One region of the Rhizobium sp. FG113 genome, then DNA from elsewhere that is predicted to be linked to it. Evidence: predicted binding sites of a transcription regulator. Region 1 holds the regulator's gene; each other region holds the start of a gene.
What was found. Region 1 encodes LexA, which represses DNA repair genes until DNA is damaged. Its sites were predicted from a motif close to TGTTCNNNNTGTGTTCNG; they were not measured.
Positions count from the first base shown of each region.

Region 1 (4,212 bases):
TGCTGTTTGGTCTCGTCTTCGTTCTGGCGGGCGCTGCGCGCGTTGCCACCCGCCGTGTGGCGATATCAGGCCTGCTAGTCGTCCTTGGCATGTTCGCGGCGCAACTCGAGACCTGGCGCGCTGATACCGTCGTGCTTGATACAGCGGTGACGACGACTGTGACCGGCCGCGTGGAACGGCGCGAGGGCGACGACAACGGCCGCTGGCGCTATATCTTAAGGGTAACGCGCACGGACGAGCCCTCTCTCAAGCGGCCGCCACAGCAGGTCTCGCTGGTCGCGCGCGCAGGAGCGCCCGTTGGGGTCGGTGGCTGGTTGACCGGCCGCGTGCGCCTCACGCCGCCGGCAGGACCTGCGCTCCCCGAACTCAACGATTTCGCCTTCTCTGCCTATTTCGACGGCATCGGCGCCAACGGCTTCTTCTACGGCATGCCGCAGACCATCGCGTCGCAGACCGATATCGCCGATCTCTCTGCCGCCGATCGCGCCGTGGAATGGCTCTACGGTCTGCGCAGCCGGATTGGCGACCGCATCCGCAGCATCCTGCCTGATGATACCGGCGCCTTCGCCGCCTCGCTGGTCACCGATGAGAGACGTGCCATCTCCAACGAGACGACGGAGGCGCTGCGCCAATCCGGCCTCGCCCATATCGTGGCGATATCAGGCCTCAACATGGCCCTGTCAGCCGGCATCTGCTTTGTCGGGCTGCGGCTGTTCTTTGGACTGTTTCCTGGCTTCGCGCAGGCCTATCCGACCAAGAAGTTCGCCGCCGGCAGCGCGCTTCTGGCGTTGACGGCCTATTACATGATCTCAGGCTTCGCGGTCTCGGCCGAGCGCGCCTTCATCATGATGGCGATCATGCTTGTCGCGGTGCTGTTCGATCGCCCCTCGATCAGCCTGCGCAACATCGCGCTCTCGGCGCTGCTGATCATACTGATGTCCCCATCGGAGGTGCTCGGTCCCAGCTTCCAGATGTCCTACGCCGCGACACTGGCGCTGGTCGCGGGCTTTGCTGTCTGGACCAGGAGGCGGCCTCGCGAAAGCGTTCTTCTCACGCATCCCGCGATAAAGCCGGTCATGGTCACGCTTCGCTTCTTCGGCGGCATCGCGCTGACCTCGATGATCGGCGGTTTCTCGACGGCGCTGTTTTCGATCGAGCATTTTCACAGGTTGAGCGGCTACGGCCTTCCCGCCAACCTGCTCGCCATGCCCGTCATCTCCTTCATCGTCATGCCTTTCGGAATGCTCGCGATGTTAGCGACGCCCTTTGGTCTGGACGCGCCACTATGGACCGTCGCGGGCTTCGGGCTGGATCTGGTGATCGACATCGCCAAGATGGTTTCCGGCTGGGGCGGCAGTGTCGATATCGGGCGGATACCGCAGTGGTATTTCGCGATCGCCGTGCTCGGCTTCCTAGTCTGGGGGCTGATGCGGACACGGCTGCGATGGATCGGTGCTGTGGGGGCCGCGCTTGCAACGCTCGTCGTTGTTCTGCTGCCTGCGGCATCTGCGCCTGAGCTGGTCGTCTCCGAGGACGGAAGCCTCGTGGCAGCAGTTACAGGCGACAGTCTCGCCAGCAACCGCGAACGCCCGCCCGACTTCATCTTCGGGCAATGGCAACGCGCGCTCGCGATCGAAGAACACAAGCCGCCTGACATGCTTGAAGGCGAGGCCTTGCCCATCCCGAAGAGGGGAGAGCCACGACCAAGGCTGACACTGAAACAACAAGGCGAAGCCCGCGCCATGATGCGCGATGCCGCAGCGTCCACAAATGACAGCGCTTTTCAGTGCCTCAAGACGGCCTGGTGCGTAACATCGCTCGACAGCGGCTACATCATCGCAACGCTCGAAAACGCCGCCTATCTCGGTCCCGCCTGCGATGTGGCCGATATCGTCATCACGCCTGTCCGTCTGCGCCAGGCGACATGCCGTTCCGGCGCAATGCTATTGACCGGCGAAACCCTCAGGCGATCAGGCGCCGTCGAAATCCGCATCGACGAGCAGGGGGCGCCTGTCGTCAAAACCGCTTATGAAAGCCTCGGTCGTCCCTGGATGCGTCATCGCGCCTATGACTGGCGCAACGACAGCTTCAGCGATGATCCGTCACCAACTAGTGACGTCACCACTCAGTGATACCGGCGAATAAGCCCGACGAGCTTGCCCTGAACCTTGACGCGGTCGGGCCCGAAAATACGCGTTTCGTAAGCCGGGTTCGCGGCTTCCAGCGCGATCGAGGCGCCCTTGCGGCGGAAGCGCTTCAGCGTCGCTTCCTCGTCATCGACAAGCGCCACAACGATATCGCCGGGGTTGGCGGTGTTGCCGTTGCGGATGATGACGGTGTCGCCGTCGAAAATGCCGGCTTCGATCATCGAGTCGCCCTTGACCTCGAGCGCGTAGTGCTCGCCGGAGCCGAGCATGTCGGCGGGGACGGTGATGTCGTGGGTGTTGTTCTGGATCGCCGAGATCGGCACACCGGCGGCGATGCGGCCCATGACGGGAACGGACGCTGAGTTGCCGTTGTCGGCGCTCGGCGCGGCCTTCGGGGCAGGGGCTGCGGCCACCGGCTGCGGCTTGCCGAGGCTGCCTTCAATGACGCTCGGCGAGAAGCCGCGTCGCGGCTGCAGGCTCGGATTATAGGCTTCCGGCAGCTTGATGACCTCAAGCGCGCGCGCTCGGTTCGGCAGCCGGCGAATGAAGCCGCGCTCTTCCAGCGCGGTGATCAGCCGGTGAATGCCGGATTTTGATGCGAGATCGAGTGCATCCTTCATTTCATCGAAGGATGGCGGAACGCCCGACTCTTTCATCCGCTCATGAATGAACAGAAGCAGTTCTTGTTGCTTGCGTGTCAGCATCGAAATGAACCCCAGAGTCGTGAAACAAAGCCAGAACGGACACTATATGTTCCATATGTGTTCCGCAAGTGCCTAAATTTTCGTAAAACTTGGCTCGGAATCGTCGCGATTTTGCACTTCATTCGATTTAACCGCGCCGGCCTCTTGCATTGTGGCGAAAGCCAGCGCACATCTCTGCCGATTTCGGGAGGATTTGCCGATGAGTGACCCCCATCCCCTGGACCACGTGGTGCTGCCGGTCGTCAACATCGAGATGGCGCGCGAGCGCCTGGGCAAGCTGGGCTTCACCGTCGCCGCCGATGCGCGGCACCCTTTTGGCACCGAGAATGCCTGCGTCTTCTTCGCCGACAAAACCTATATCGAGCCGCTCGGCATCACCAGCCTGGAGACATACGAGGCGGCCATCGGTGACGGCAACGTTTTCACCGCTCGCGACCGCGCCTTTCGCTTCCGCTGCGGCGACGACGGCCTGTCGGCGATCGTTTTCGGCACGCCGGATGCCGATAGCGATCACACCCGCTTCATCGACGATGGCATGAGCGGCGGCGAGATGCTGCAGTTCGCCCGGCAGATGAAGATGCCGGATGGTTCTGAAGCGACCGCGGCGTTCCGCCTGGCTTTCGCGGCCGATCTGCGCGCACCCGATTTCTTCCTCTTCGCCTGCCAGCGCGTCAACCCGCTGCCCAGCGACCGCAAGGCCTTGGAAAAGCACGCAAACGGTGTGTTGGGTATCCTGTCGATCGTGCTCTCGTCGTCCGATCCCAAGGCGTTCGCGCCGCTGTTGCAGCTGGCGTCGGATGCGCAGGCGTTCCGCGAGGAGGCATTCGGCGTCAGCCTGGATGCCGGCAACGCCCGCATTAATATCCTTTCGCCGGATGGTCTGAACGCTTACTACGATCTCGCCGAGCCCAAGGCCGATCGCGGCCTGCGCGGCGCGGCGATTGTCTTTTCCGTTGCCGATCTCGCCGTGACAGAGGCGCATTTGGCTGCTAACGGGATCACCTATACACGCAAGAACAATCGAATTCTGGTGAAGGCAGCACCCGGCCAGGGCGCGCTCTTCGCCTTCGAGGAGAAACGATGACTGAAACCAATTCCGAAGTGGCCGTTGGCGAAGGCGCCGGCCGTGTGGTGTTTTCCAACACCGGCAAGCTGTCGCTGATCGCCGGCCCCTGTCAGATGGAAAGCCGCGACCATGCCTTCATGATCGCCGGCACGCTGAAGGAGCTCTGCGACAAGCTCGGTATCGGCCTTGTCTACAAGTCCTCCTTCGACAAGGCCAACCGCACCTCGCTGTCGGCCCAGCGCGGCATCGGGCTTGAAACGGCGCTTGAAGTGTTCGCCGATCTCAAGAAGGAATA
Region 1 covers NZ_JBMDKV010000003.1:201,545-205,756, forward strand. The annotation lists gene ACODTZ_RS11220 (ComEC/Rec2 family competence protein) at 1-2,132, shown strand, start outside; gene lexA (transcriptional repressor LexA) at 2,126-2,851, opposite strand; gene ACODTZ_RS11230 (VOC family protein) at 3,051-3,935, shown strand; gene kdsA (3-deoxy-8-phosphooctulonate synthase) at 3,932-4,212, shown strand, end outside.

Region 2 (4,212 bases), on a different contig from region 1:
TGTTGCCGGCGATCCGCAGGCCCGCACCGGCGAGCATTCGCGCGGCCACGACGACGCCGCGCTGACGGCGATCTGGGACTGCACGGCAGGCGAGTTCCGCTGGTTCTTCGGCTGGGACGAGACGGTGATGATTCTCGAGGGCGAGGTCCATATCACCGCCGACGACGGCACCGAGCGCATGCTGCGCGCCGGCGACGTCGCCTTCTTCGCCGGCGGCACCTGGGCCAGCTGGCGGGTCGACAATTACGTCCGCAAGGTCGCCTTCCTGCGCAAGCCTTTCCCCAAGCCGGTGGCGCTCGCCTATCGCCTGCGCAACCTGCTGCGCGGCAGCGGCCAGCAGGGCATCGCGGCCTGAAACACGGCTTGAATTGAAGCCTGAAGGGAACGCCGGCCAATTGCGCCGGCGCACCGCACAAAAGCCGTCCATTGACCGTTGCGTTCGCGCCCTCTGCGGCCTACATCTGTCCGGCAATCGCTAAGGGACAGAAATGGCCAAGATCAAGAACGTAGCGGTCCAGATGGACCATGTCGCCTCCATCAACATCGCGGGCGACTCCACCTTCGCCATGAGCCTCGAGGCGCAGACCCGCGGCTACAAGCTCTTCCACTATACGCCCGACCGCCTGAGTTTCCTCGACGGCAAGCTTTACGCCTCCGTCGAGCCGATGACGCTGCGCGACATCAAGGGCGACCATTTTGATCTCGGCGCGCCCGAGCGTGTCGATCTGTCGACCATGGATGTGATCCTGCTCCGCCAGGACCCGCCCTTCGACATGTCCTACATCACCTCGACGCATCTCTTGGAGCGCATCCACCCGAAGACGCTCGTCGTCAACGACCCGGCCTGGGTGCGCAATTCGCCGGAGAAGATTTTCGTCACCGAATTTTCGGACCTGATGCCGCGGACGCTGATCACCAAGGATCCCGCCGAAATCCGCCGCTTCCGCGACGAGATGGGCGATATCATCCTGAAGCCGCTCTACGGCAATGGTGGCGCCGGCGTCTTCCATTCGACCAAGGACGACCGCAACCTCTCCTCGCTGCTCGAAATGTTCGGCCAGCTCTTCCGCGAACCCTACATCGCCCAGCAGTATCTGCCTGACGTGCGCAAGGGCGACAAGCGCATCATCCTCGTCGACGGCGAACCCGTCGGCGCCATCAACCGCGTCCCGGCCGAGCACGACAGCCGCTCCAACATGCACGTCGGCGGCCGCGCCGAGGCGACCGAGCTCACCGCCCGCGAAAAGGAAATCTGCGCCCGCATCGGCCCCGCCTTGCGCGAACGCGGCTTCCTCCTCGTCGGCATCGACGTCATCGGCGACTACATGACCGAGATCAACGTCACGTCACCAACCGGCATCCGCGAAGTCAAGAAATTCGGCGGCGCCGACATCGCCAGCCTCTTGTGGGATGCGATCGAGCGCAAGCGCGCGTAATATGGGCTAGGGGACGGGCGGCGACGCTTGACGTCCCCGTATAGCGCGACGGCGGCCCGCCCGTCGGTCTTAAACGACGTACGCCACACCCTCCGTCGTCATGCTCGGGCTTGTCCCGAGCATCTGCTGAGCCTCGAACTTGCTCGACGTGAGTGGACAGCTTGCACGACCGTGGCCGCAATCGCGGTCCATTCGCACCCTTGCATCCGTGGAGACGTGCTTAGATCCTCGGGACGAGCCCGAGGATGACGTCTCGTGTGGGAAAAGCATCGTCCCTTCAATAGCTTAGCGCCAGAATCTCGTTGCGAGACGCGGCGGCCGCCGCACCCTCCACCGTCATGCTCGGGCTTGTCCCGAGCATCTAAGCACGCCGAAACGAGCTCGACGTGAGTGGATAGCTTGCACCCCGCCAGCAGCAAGCTCCGTTCCCACCTTTGTTCCGCCCATACAACCCGACACAACCGCCCCACATCAATGGCGCGCAATTGTTCATTTATTGTTCTTGTTTCATTCCAATTTCTATGCCAGATTGCAATCCGCGACCATGATGGGTCGCGGTTTCAGGTGCAAGGGGTTGCACCGCAGGGGATCTGGGCCAAGGGGTTGGGCATGGTGGCGCGCGTCAGCACGGTTGCATTCCAGGGCATAGAAGGGGTTCCGGTCGAGGTCCAGGTCATGGTCGCGCCCGGCAAGCTGATCACCCAGATCGTCGGCCTGCCCGACAAGGCAGTGGCCGAAAGCCGCGAGCGGGTGCATGCCGCACTCCACGCCTCCGGCCTGGCGCTTCCCGCCAAGCGCATCACCGTCAACCTCGCCCCCGCCGATCTTCCCAAGGAAGGTAGCCACTTCGACCTTCCCATCGCGCTCGGCCTGATGGCGGCCCTCGGCGCCATTCCGGCGGATGCGCTCTCGGGTTATGTCGTCATCGGCGAACTCAATCTCGACGGCACGATCGCCGCCGTCACCGGCGCGCTGCCGGCCGCGATCGGCGCCAATGCGATGGGCAAGGGCCTGATCTGCCCGGCCGAAAGCGGCCCTGAGGCCGCCTGGGCCGGCGCCGAGCTCGATATCCTGGCGCCGCGCAGCCTGATCGCGCTCGCCAACCATTTCCGCGGCACCCAGGTGCTCTCGCGTCCCGAGCCGTCGATCCGCGCCACCGCCGCCAATCTTCCCGATCTCGCCGATATCAAGGGCCAGGAAAGCGCAAAGCGGGCGCTGGAGGTGGCCGCCGCCGGCGGGCATAATTTGCTGATGGTCGGGCCGCCAGGGTCCGGCAAATCGATGCTCGCCGCCCGACTGCCGTCGATCCTGCCGCCGCTCTCGGCCGCCGAGCTGCTTGAAGTCTCGATGATCCACTCGATCGCCGGCCAGCTCTCGGGCGGAAAGCTCTCCGACCGCCGGCCGTTTCGCACCCCGCATCACTCCGCCACCATGGCGGCCCTTGTCGGCGGCGGCTTTCGAGCGCGTCCGGGCGAGGCGTCGCTTGCCCATCATGGTGTGCTGTTTCTGGATGAGTTTCCCGAATTCTCGCCGCAGGCGCTGGATGCGCTGCGCCAGCCGTTGGAAACCGGCGAGTGCATCATCGCCCGCGCCAATCACCGCGTCAGCTATCCCGCCACCATCCAGCTGGTGGCGGCCATGAACCCCTGCCGCTGCGGCATGGCGGGTGAGCCCGGCCATAGCTGCGCCCGTGGCCCGCGCTGCATGGCCGACTACCAGGCTCGCATCTCCGGCCCGCTGATGGATCGCATCGATATCAGGATCGACGTCCCCGCCGTCTCCGCCTTCGACCTGATCCGCCCGGCGCCTGCCGAAAAGAGCGCCGACGTCGCCCGCCGCGTTGCCCGCGCCCGTGATCTGCAGCGGGACCGCTTCCGTGCCGCGGGCTTTAGTGAGACCGGCACCAACGCCCGCTGCTCCACCGCGATGATCGAGACCTACGCGGCGCCCGATGCATCCGGCCTGCAGCTTTTGCGTGATGCCGCCGAAAAGATGAAGTTCTCCGCCCGCGGTTACCACCGCGTCCTCAAGGTCGCCCGCACGCTCGCCGATCTCGACGGCCAGGAGATGGTCGGCCGCATCCACTTGGCCGAGGCGATCTCCTACCGCATGGCGGGTGAGCGGCTGACGGCGGTGGCATGAAGGGGGAGGGACGAGCGAAAGCGGAGACGCAGTGGGAGCGTCGTCGCTGCCTTGACGGAGGGGAGTAGTCCGGTGCTCAGGTCTCGCGCGGCGCGCCGACCTCGTAGCTCTGGAGGTTGCGGTCATGAATGCCGAGTGATGGCCATGCGGCGCGCCAGCCGCTCAGGTGCGCGGTTTGAAAGTGGCGGTCGAGCGAGGCTTGGTCGCGCCAGCGTTCGGTGACGTGAATGAGGCCGGGCTCGAGCACGTCCTCGGCGTAGGAGTAATCCAGGCAGCCGTCTTCGGCGCGGCTCATCTCCACCATGCGCCGCATCACAGGGCGTGCGAGTGCGAGGTTCTCATGGGGGAGGCGGATGGTTCCGACGATCAACAGCATGGGGTGGCTTGCTTCGGGTTGGAGGTTGGTGCGGGATTGTAAACGCATGAAGGGCGCCGAAGCGCCCTCCCTGACATCGAGCCAAGCCGATCCTCAGCCGCCGAGGCCTTCGAACAGTGCTGTCGAGAGGTAGCGTTCGGCAAACGACGGGATGATCACCACGATATTTTTGCCGGCGTTTTCCTCGCGGGAGCCGATCTTGATGGCCGCTGCCAGCGCTGCACCCGAGGAGATGCCGACAGGCACGCCTTCGAGGCG
Region 2 covers NZ_JBMDKV010000002.1:339,101-343,312, forward strand. The annotation lists gene ACODTZ_RS08805 (cupin domain-containing protein) at 1-355, shown strand, start outside; gene gshB (glutathione synthase) at 489-1,436, shown strand; gene ACODTZ_RS08815 (YifB family Mg chelatase-like AAA ATPase) at 2,046-3,578, shown strand; gene ACODTZ_RS08820 (putative quinol monooxygenase) at 3,655-3,954, opposite strand; gene cysK (cysteine synthase A) at 4,048-4,212, opposite strand, start outside.
Region 2: a site for LexA is predicted at 1,923-1,940, ahead of ACODTZ_RS08815 (YifB family Mg chelatase-like AAA ATPase). Genes of this name have one in related genera too.

Region 3 (4,212 bases), on a different contig from region 1:
CTACCGCCACATCGTCCGCATCCGCGCCGCCACATCCACCCTTATCTGCTGCGTACTCCGCTCCGAAGGCGTCGCGACCACCACAGGCCATGCCGCCGTCTCGAAATATTGCAGCAGCGTCACCGGAATGAACCGCGTGCGCGATGCATAGACATGCCGGTCACCCTGGCCGTGCTGGCCGCTGGTGAAGAAGCGTTGCGGGGTGATCAGCGTCAGGCTGTCCTTTGCCCGCGTCATGCCGACATAGAGCAGTCGGCGCTCCTCCTCGATCTCCTGCGTCGTGCCGACGGCGAGGTCGGAGGGGATGCAGCCGTCGACGACGTTGAGCATGAACACCGCTCGCCACTCTTGCCCCTTGGCCGAATGGATGGTGGAGAGGATGAGATAATCTTCGTCGAGCAGCGGCACGCCGGCCTGGTCGCTGGTGGCGTCGGGCGGGTCGAGCGTCAGTTCGGTGAGGAAGCGCTCGCGGTTGGCATAGCCCGACGCGATCTGCTCGAGCTGCAACAGGTCGGCCTTGCGGGTGTCGGCGTCCTCGTGGATGCGGTCGAGATGCGGTTCGTACCATTCTCGCGCCTGCGCGATCTCGGCGGGCCATGGCCCGTTTGCCTTGCGCAATCCTTCGAGCAGCTGCACCAGCGCCGGCCAGCCCTCACCGGTCTTGGCCGGCGGCGGGATTTCGGCGAGCGCCATCAGCGGCTCAGGGTCGGCGGCGATCGTGTCCAGGATCTTGCCCGCCGTCTGCGGCCCGATCCCCGGCAGCATCTTCAAGAGGCGGAAGCCCGAGACCCGGTCGCGCGGGTTCTGCGCAAAGCGCAGGATCGCCAGCATGTCCTTCACATGCGCCGAATCCAGGAATTTCAGCCCGCCGAACTTGACGAAGGGGATGTTGCGCCGCGTCAGCTCCACTTCGAGCGGGCCGCTGTGCGAGGAGGTGCGAAACAGCACCGCTTGCTGCTTTAACGTCATCCCCACTTCGCGGTTCGCGAGCACCTGCTCGACGATGTAGTTCGCCTGGTCGTTCTCGTCCTTGACGGTGAGCAGCTTCGGCCGCTCTTCGGATTGCCGGTCGGTCCAGAGGTTCTTGGTGAAGCGCTCGCGCGCCAGCTCGATAACGCCATTGGCGGCGGCAAGGATCGTCGTCGTCGAGCGATAGTTGCGGTCGAGCGTGATGATATCGGCCGGCGGCTCGAAGGTTTTCGGGAAGTCGAGAATGTTGCGGATCGTCGCCGCCCGGAATGAATAGATCGACTGCGCGTCGTCGCCGACGACGGTTAAGCCACGTCCGCCGGGCTTCAGTGCCATCAGCACGGAGGATTGCAGCCGGTTGGTATCCTGGTACTCGTCGACCATCACATGGTCGAAACGCCCACCGATATCGGCTGCCAGTTCCGGATCACTCACCATCTGCGCCCAGTAGAGCAGGAGGTCGTCGTAATCGAGCACGTTTTGCGCCTGCTTGGCCTCGACATAACAGGCAAACAGCTCGCGCAGTTGCTCTTCCCAGGTCGCCACCCACGGATACCAGGTCTTCAACACCTCGGTGAGCGGCGTCTCGGAATTGACGGTGCGCGAATAGATCGCCAGACACGTGCCCTTGGTCGGAAACCGGCTTTCAGTCTTGGAGAAGCCAAGCTCGTGCCGGATGAGGTTCATCAGGTCGGCGCTGTCTTCCCGGTCGTGAATCGTGAAATCGACATTGAGGCCGATCTGTTCGGCATAGATCCGAAGCAGCCGCGCGCCGATCCCGTGGAAGGTGCCGGCCCAGGTCAGCGCGTCGGTCATCACGGCGGAATTGGCACCCAGCACCTGGCGGCAGATGCGCTCCACCCGCCGCGCCATCTCGGACGCCGCTCTGCGCGAGAAGGTCATCAAGAGGATACGCCGCGGATCGGCGCCGTTGACGATCAGATGCGCCACCCGGTGCGCCAGCGTGTTGGTCTTGCCCGATCCGGCGCCGGCGATGATCAGCAGCGGACCGCCCGTCGTATCCGGTCCCTGACCGACCCCATGCTCCACGGCAAGACGCTGCCGCTCGTTCAGTTTCTCGAGATAGGCCGCCGCCTGCATCTATTCTTCAGCCTCTAGCATACGCGTCGCGGCAAAAGCGCGACTCGGGAACAAATATGGAACGTATCAGTGCTCCCTGATGTTTGGAAGTCCCGCGTCTCTGTCACCACAGGGAAACGGTGTTGATCGAACATTTGGTGCACTGCGGAAAACGGGCGACATCTCAGGTCTTGCATGGCATAAGGGCGCCGAAAACCTGTTTTGGACCACGCTTCCCATGATCCGCATCGAAAATATCAGCAAGCAGAATAGCCACCGCATCCTCTTCATCGAGGCCTCGGCGGCGCTCAACAAGGGCGAGAAGATCGGCCTCGTCGGCCCGAACGGCGCCGGCAAGACGACGCTCTTCCGCATGATCACAGGCGAGGAGCAGCCCGATGAGGGCAATGTCGCCGGTGAAAAGGGCGTCACGATCGGTTACTTCAACCAGGATGTCGGCGAAATGTCGGGCCGCAGCGCCGTGGCCGAGGTCATGGAAGGCGCCGGCCCCGTCAGCGTCGTTGCCGCCGAACTGCGCGAACTCGAAGCCGAGATGGTCGATCCCGACAAGCTCGACGAGATGGATCGCATCATCGAGCGCTACGGCGAGGTGCAGGCGCGCTACGAGGAGCTGGATGGCTACGCGCTCGAGGGCCGCGCCCGCGAAGTGCTCGATGGTCTGAGCTTCACCCAGGAAATGATGGACGGCGACGTCGGCGGCCTCTCCGGCGGCTGGAAGATGCGCGTGGCGCTCGCCCGCATTCTGTTGATGCGCCCTGATGTCATGCTGCTCGACGAGCCGAGCAACCATCTGGATCTCGAAAGCCTGATCTGGCTGGAAGAGTTCCTGAAGAACTATGACGGCGCGCTCCTGATGACATCGCACGACCGCGAGTTCATGAACCGCATCGTCGGCAAGATCATCGAGATCGATGGCGGCCAGCTCACCTCCTATTCCGGCGACTATGCTTTCTACGAGCAGCAGCGCGCCCAGAACGAGAAGCAGCAGCAGGCGCAGTTCGAACGCCAGCAGGCCATGCTTGCCAAGGAAATCAAGTTCATCGAACGCTTCAAGGCGCGCGCTTCACACGCTTCGCAGGTGCAGAGCCGCGTCAAGAAGCTGGAAAAGATCGACCGCGTCGAGCCGCCCAAGCGCCGCCAGTCGGTCGCCTTCGAGTTCCTTCCCGCGCCGCGTTCCGGCGAAGACGTGATCAACCTGAAGAACGTTCACAAGAAGTACGGCAGCCGCACGATCTATGAAGGCCTCGACTTCATGGTTCGCCGCAAGGAGCGCTGGTGCATCATGGGCATCAACGGCGCCGGCAAGTCGACGCTGCTGAAGCTGGTCACGGGCTCCACCGAGCCGGATCAGGGCACGGTTGCGCTCGGTGCCAGCGTCAAGCTCGGCTATTTCGCCCAGCACGCCATGGATCTGCTCGATGGCGAACGCACGGTTCTCGAATGGCTGGAAGATAGTTTCCCGCTGGCCGGCCAGGCGCCGCTGCGCGCGCTTGCCGGCTGCTTCGGCTTTTCGGGCGACGATGTCGAAAAGAAGTGCCGGGTTCTGTCGGGTGGCGAAAAGGCGCGCCTCGTCATGGCCAAGATGCTGTTCGACCCGCCCAACCTGCTCGTCCTCGACGAGCCGACCAACCACCTGGATCTCGACACCAAGGAAATGCTGATCAAGGCGCTGTCGCAGTACGAGGGCACCATGCTCTTCGTCAGCCACGATCGCCACTTCCTGGCGGCGCTCTCCAACCGCGTGCTGGAACTGACGCCCGGTGGCATCCATCAGTACGGCGGCGGCTACACCGAATATGTCGAACGCACCGGCCAGGAAGCGCCGGGTCTGCGGGGATAATGGAAGGGGTGGGGCGGTACGTCCTCCTCGCTCTCCCTCATCCCGGCCTTGTGCCGGGATCCAGCGGGCCCAAGTCCTTGGGCCGAGAAAAGTCCTTTCGCCGCGCAGACGCGCGTCGGCTGGATCTCTGTGACAAGCACAGAGATGAGGGCGGAGAGTGTGGCCGCCCCATCGCCTTCAAAGACCGAATGGAAGCTGGACGCCGCCGGACGCCTAAGCCCGCTCCTCCCAAACCCTGGCAATCTCGACGATCGTCTTGGCCGCCCGCTCCATATCCTGCCGGCTCACCCATTCCAGCGGGG
Region 3 covers NZ_JBMDKV010000015.1:18,927-23,138, reverse strand. The annotation lists gene ACODTZ_RS26290 (ATP-dependent helicase) at 1-2,070, opposite strand; gene ACODTZ_RS26285 (ABC-F family ATP-binding cassette domain-containing protein) at 2,288-3,910, shown strand; gene pepT (peptidase T) at 4,124-4,212, opposite strand, start outside.
Region 3: a site for LexA is predicted at 2,117-2,134, ahead of ACODTZ_RS26290 (ATP-dependent helicase). Genes of this name have one in related genera too.

Region 4 (4,212 bases), on a different contig from region 1:
CACCAAGCGTCACGATCAGCGTCTGCCCCGTCTCGGCGTTGAGGCGCTTCAGCGCGGCTTCGCGGTCTTCCGCGCTCATGTTTTCCTGCCCGGCCAGAAGCTCGAACTCGGTCTCGTTGGCAATGACGATATCGGCGAGGCGCCCGAGGCGCGCCGCATCCGCAATCAGCGGTGCGAGATTGAGAACGGTGGTGACGCCCTTGGCGCGCGCGGCAGCCAATGCCTGCTCGACTGATGGAACCGGGATTTCGAGCTGCAGCATCAGCGTATCGCCCTTGCTCATCGCGCCGACAGCCTGATCCGCATCCTGCGCCGTGACCGTGCCGTTGGCGCCCGGCACGACGGCGATCATGTTTTCGCCGTCTCCGCCCACGAGGATGATCGCGGTTCCGGTCGGCTCGTCGGCGCGCTTGACGGACTGGAGATCGGTGCCGGCCTCCTTGAGGAGCGCAAGCGCCTCGTCCGAAAAGCCATCATGGCCGACGGCGCCCGCCATGGTCACGCTGCGGCCGGCGCGACGCGCGGCCAGCGCCTGGTTGGCGCCCTTGCCGCCGGCGGCCGTCGAAAAGCCGTTGCCGGCCACCGTCTCGCCAGGCTTCGGAAGCCGTTGCGTCGTGGCGATGAGGTCCATGTTGATGGAGCCGAAAACGGTGATCATGCGAGGTGTCCTTCCCAGTGTTTTTGTCGGGCGCGACACTGCCGAAGGCATCACTCGTCGTCAACCACCCTCAGCTTGAGAAGTCCTGTTCTACTCTCCACGGATTTCGATGTAGGAGCATTTTCATCCGGAACGCGGCCTGCATCCGCGCCCTCGAATTCCAGCGCCTCGATCTTGGCGCCGCGCTTGGTCAGCTTGTCGGCCGAGGTGACGATCATGTCGACATCCTTCTGCGCCATGGCGAAATGCCCCTGCAGCTTGCGCACACGGTCGTCGAGGCGGCCGAGATCATCCATCAGACTGGCGACTTCGCCCTGGATGACATGCGCCTGCGCCTGCATCCGCTGATCCTTCAGAACCGCCTGGATCACCTGGATCGACAGCATCAGCAGCGAGGGCGAAACGATGACCACGCGGGCGCGATGCGCCTTCTGCACGATCGCCTCGAAATTCTCGTGAATTTCCGCGAAGATCGATTCCGACGGCACGAACAGAAACGCGGTATCCTGCGTCTCCCCCTGGATCAGATACTTCTCCGCGATATCGCGGATATGGGTCTCCATGTCGCGCCGAAACTGCTGCGATGCGGCCTTGGCAAGCTCCGGCCCGCCGGCATCGCGAATGGCGTTCCATGCTTCCAGCGGAAACTTCGCGTCGATGACAAGCGGCGGCGCGCCATTGGGCATGCGGATGGTGCAATCCGGACGAGAGCCGTTGCTCAGCGTCTGCTGGAAAGCATAGGCGCCGATCGGCAGGCCATCGGCAACGATCGTTTCCATCCGCGATTGGCCAAAGGCGCCGCGCGTCTGCTTGTTGGACAGGATCGCCTGCAGCCCGACGACATCCTTGGCGAGCGTCTGGATATTGTTCTGCGCCGCATCGATCACCGCCAGCCGCTCCTGCAGCCTCCTGAGGTTTTCATGCGTGGACTTGGTCTGCTCGGTAATCGTGCTGCTGACCCGCTGCGACATGCCGTCCAATCTTTGGCTGATCGCCTGGTTGAGCTCCGACTGGCGCGAGCCGAACACCTCGGCCATCGCCGCCATTCGGCCCTGCATTTCCGATTGGATCCGCAACAGCTCCATCATCCGCGCATCCGCCTCGGCGGCACGCTCCAGCGCCTCCTCGGCCTGCTCGCGCCGCGCCTGGCCGCCACGAACGAGCAAGGCAAGCATCAAGACGATCACGATGGCCAGTGCCGCGCCGGCAAGCGCGAGCGACATGGGGCTGAGACCGGAAAGGGTAGCGGAAAGCGAGTCGGTGCTTGTTGTCATGATTGCACCATAGCAAAGTCGCGTGGCATTTCCAGATCAAAACGTGAACATCGTAAATGGTCTTTCCGACGATGCGTGATGCGGCATTCGAGCGCTAGCTAACAAATAACCCGATAATTTAACGCTTAAGAAACTATATTAGGGAAAAGCTGCGCGAAAATTGCCCTTCATCAAATGAAAAAGCAGAAATATATTATGAGCAGCCAGCAGCCTGAGAACGGTCTTAAGCAACGCCTCGATTTCATCGAGCTGGATGACAGCGCACGCCAGTCGCTGCGCCAGATGCGCCCGGCGATTTCGGAGCTGCTGAGCGGCGCGCTCGAACGATTCTACGGGAAGCTGGCGCGCACCCCCTCGGTCGCAAGCTTCTTCTCCGACAAATCGCATATGAATAGCGCCAAGACCCGGCAGGAAGCCCATTGGGCCAACCTCGCCGGCGGCAATTTCGACGAAGCCTACGTCAAGGGCGTGGTCGCGGTCGGCAAGACCCATGCGCGCATCGGCCTCGAGCCACGCTGGTACATCGGCGGTTACGCGCTTCTGATGAGCGATCTGATCAAGGGGTTGATGGCAAAGGAATGGCCGTCGCGCTTCGGCCGTGGCCAGGGCAAGCTGCTCGGCGAAAAGCTCACCGCCGTCGTCAAGGCCGCGATGCTGGATATGGATTATTCGATCTCGGTCTATCTGGAAGCGCTGGAAGAAAAGCGGCTGAAGCTCGAAGAGGAACGCCAAAAGGCGGAAGCCGATCAGGCAATGGCGCTGAGCCATCTCCGTCGCGGTCTCGAAGCGCTGTCGCGCGGCGATCTCGAAGCCACCTTGCCGGCTGATCTGCCGGGCAATTTCAAGGATATGGGCGACGACTACAACCGCGCGGTCGCAGCCCTTCGCGCCTCCTTCGCATCCGTTCGCGCCACATCCGGCGAAATCCTGCGCGGCACCGATGTGATCGCCAAGGGCTCGGACGATCTCGCGCTGCGCACCGCCCAGCAGGCCGCCGGCGTCGAGGAAAGCTCGGCCGCCCTGCAACAGCTCTCCGTCAGCGTCGGCCAGACGGCATCCAACGCCGAGAAGGCATCGGCAGCTGTCCGCGAAACGCAGCAGAAGGCCAAGAACTCCGGCGAGCTGGTCACCAGCGCCGTCTCCGCCATGGCCGGCATCGAGAAGTCATCGAGCGAGATCACCAAGATCATCGGCGTCATCGACGATATCGCTTTCCAGACCAACCTTCTCGCGCTGAACGCAGGCGTCGAAGCGGCCCGCGCAGGCGAAGCCGGCAAGGGCTTTGCCGTCGTCGCCCAGGAAGTCCGCCAGCTGGCGCAGCGCTCGGCTGATGCCGCCAAGGAGATCAAGAAGCTGATCTCCGAGAGCTCCGCGCAGGTGAACCAGGGCGTCGACATCGTCAGCAGCACCGGCGAATCGCTCAGCGACATGATCAACCGCATCGACAACATCAGCAGCTTCGTTGCCGATATCGCCGCTGCCGCGCGCGATCAGGCGACCGGCGTCAACGAGGTCAGCGTCGCCATCCGCAACATGGACACCATCACCCAGCAGAATTCGGGCATGGTGGAGCGCACCTCCTCGGAAACCCGGCGCCTGCGCAACGAGGTGGAAGGTCTGGTCGGCCTGCTCGAACGCTTCCGCACCGATGGTGCCAGCCACTCCGGCTATCAGGCCTCGCGCCGCGCCGCCTGAGGCAAAAGCGTCGAAATTGCGAAGGCGGCGTAAAAAAGCGCCGCCTCCGGCTATCGGATAATTCCATCCCGCAAAAAGATGGGTTATGGGAACGCCATGACCATCAAGCCACTCATCATTCTTCCCGATCCGCTGCTCCGTCAGGTTTCCAAGCCGATCGAGCGCGTCGACAGCGATCTGCAGCGTCTCGCCGACGACATGCTGGAGACCATGTACGATGCCCCTGGCATCGGGCTGGCCGCCATCCAGATCGGCGTTGCCCGCCGCATGCTCGTCATCGACGTTGCGCGCGAGGGCGAGGAAAAGCAGCCGCTCGTCTTCATCAATCCCGAAATCGTCTCGTCCTCCGACGAGCGCTCGGTCTATGAAGAGGGCTGCCTGTCCATCCCGGATTATTATGCCGAGGTCGAACGCCCGGCCACCGTCGGCGTCAAGTATCTCGACCGCGACGGCAAGGAGCAGACGATGGAAGCAGACAGCCTGCTCGCCACCTGCCTGCAGCACGAGATCGACCACCTGAACGGCGTGCTCTTCATCGACCACATCTCCCGCCTGAAGCGCGAGATGGTCATCAAGAAGTTCACC
Region 4 covers NZ_JBMDKV010000002.1:441,821-446,032, forward strand. The annotation lists gene ACODTZ_RS09320 (ribokinase) at 1-658, opposite strand, end outside; gene ACODTZ_RS09325 (DNA recombination protein RmuC) at 709-1,932, opposite strand; gene ACODTZ_RS09330 (methyl-accepting chemotaxis protein) at 2,128-3,627, shown strand; gene def (peptide deformylase) at 3,724-4,212, shown strand, end outside.
Region 4: a site for LexA is predicted at 1,965-1,982, ahead of ACODTZ_RS09325 (DNA recombination protein RmuC). Genes of this name have one in related genera too.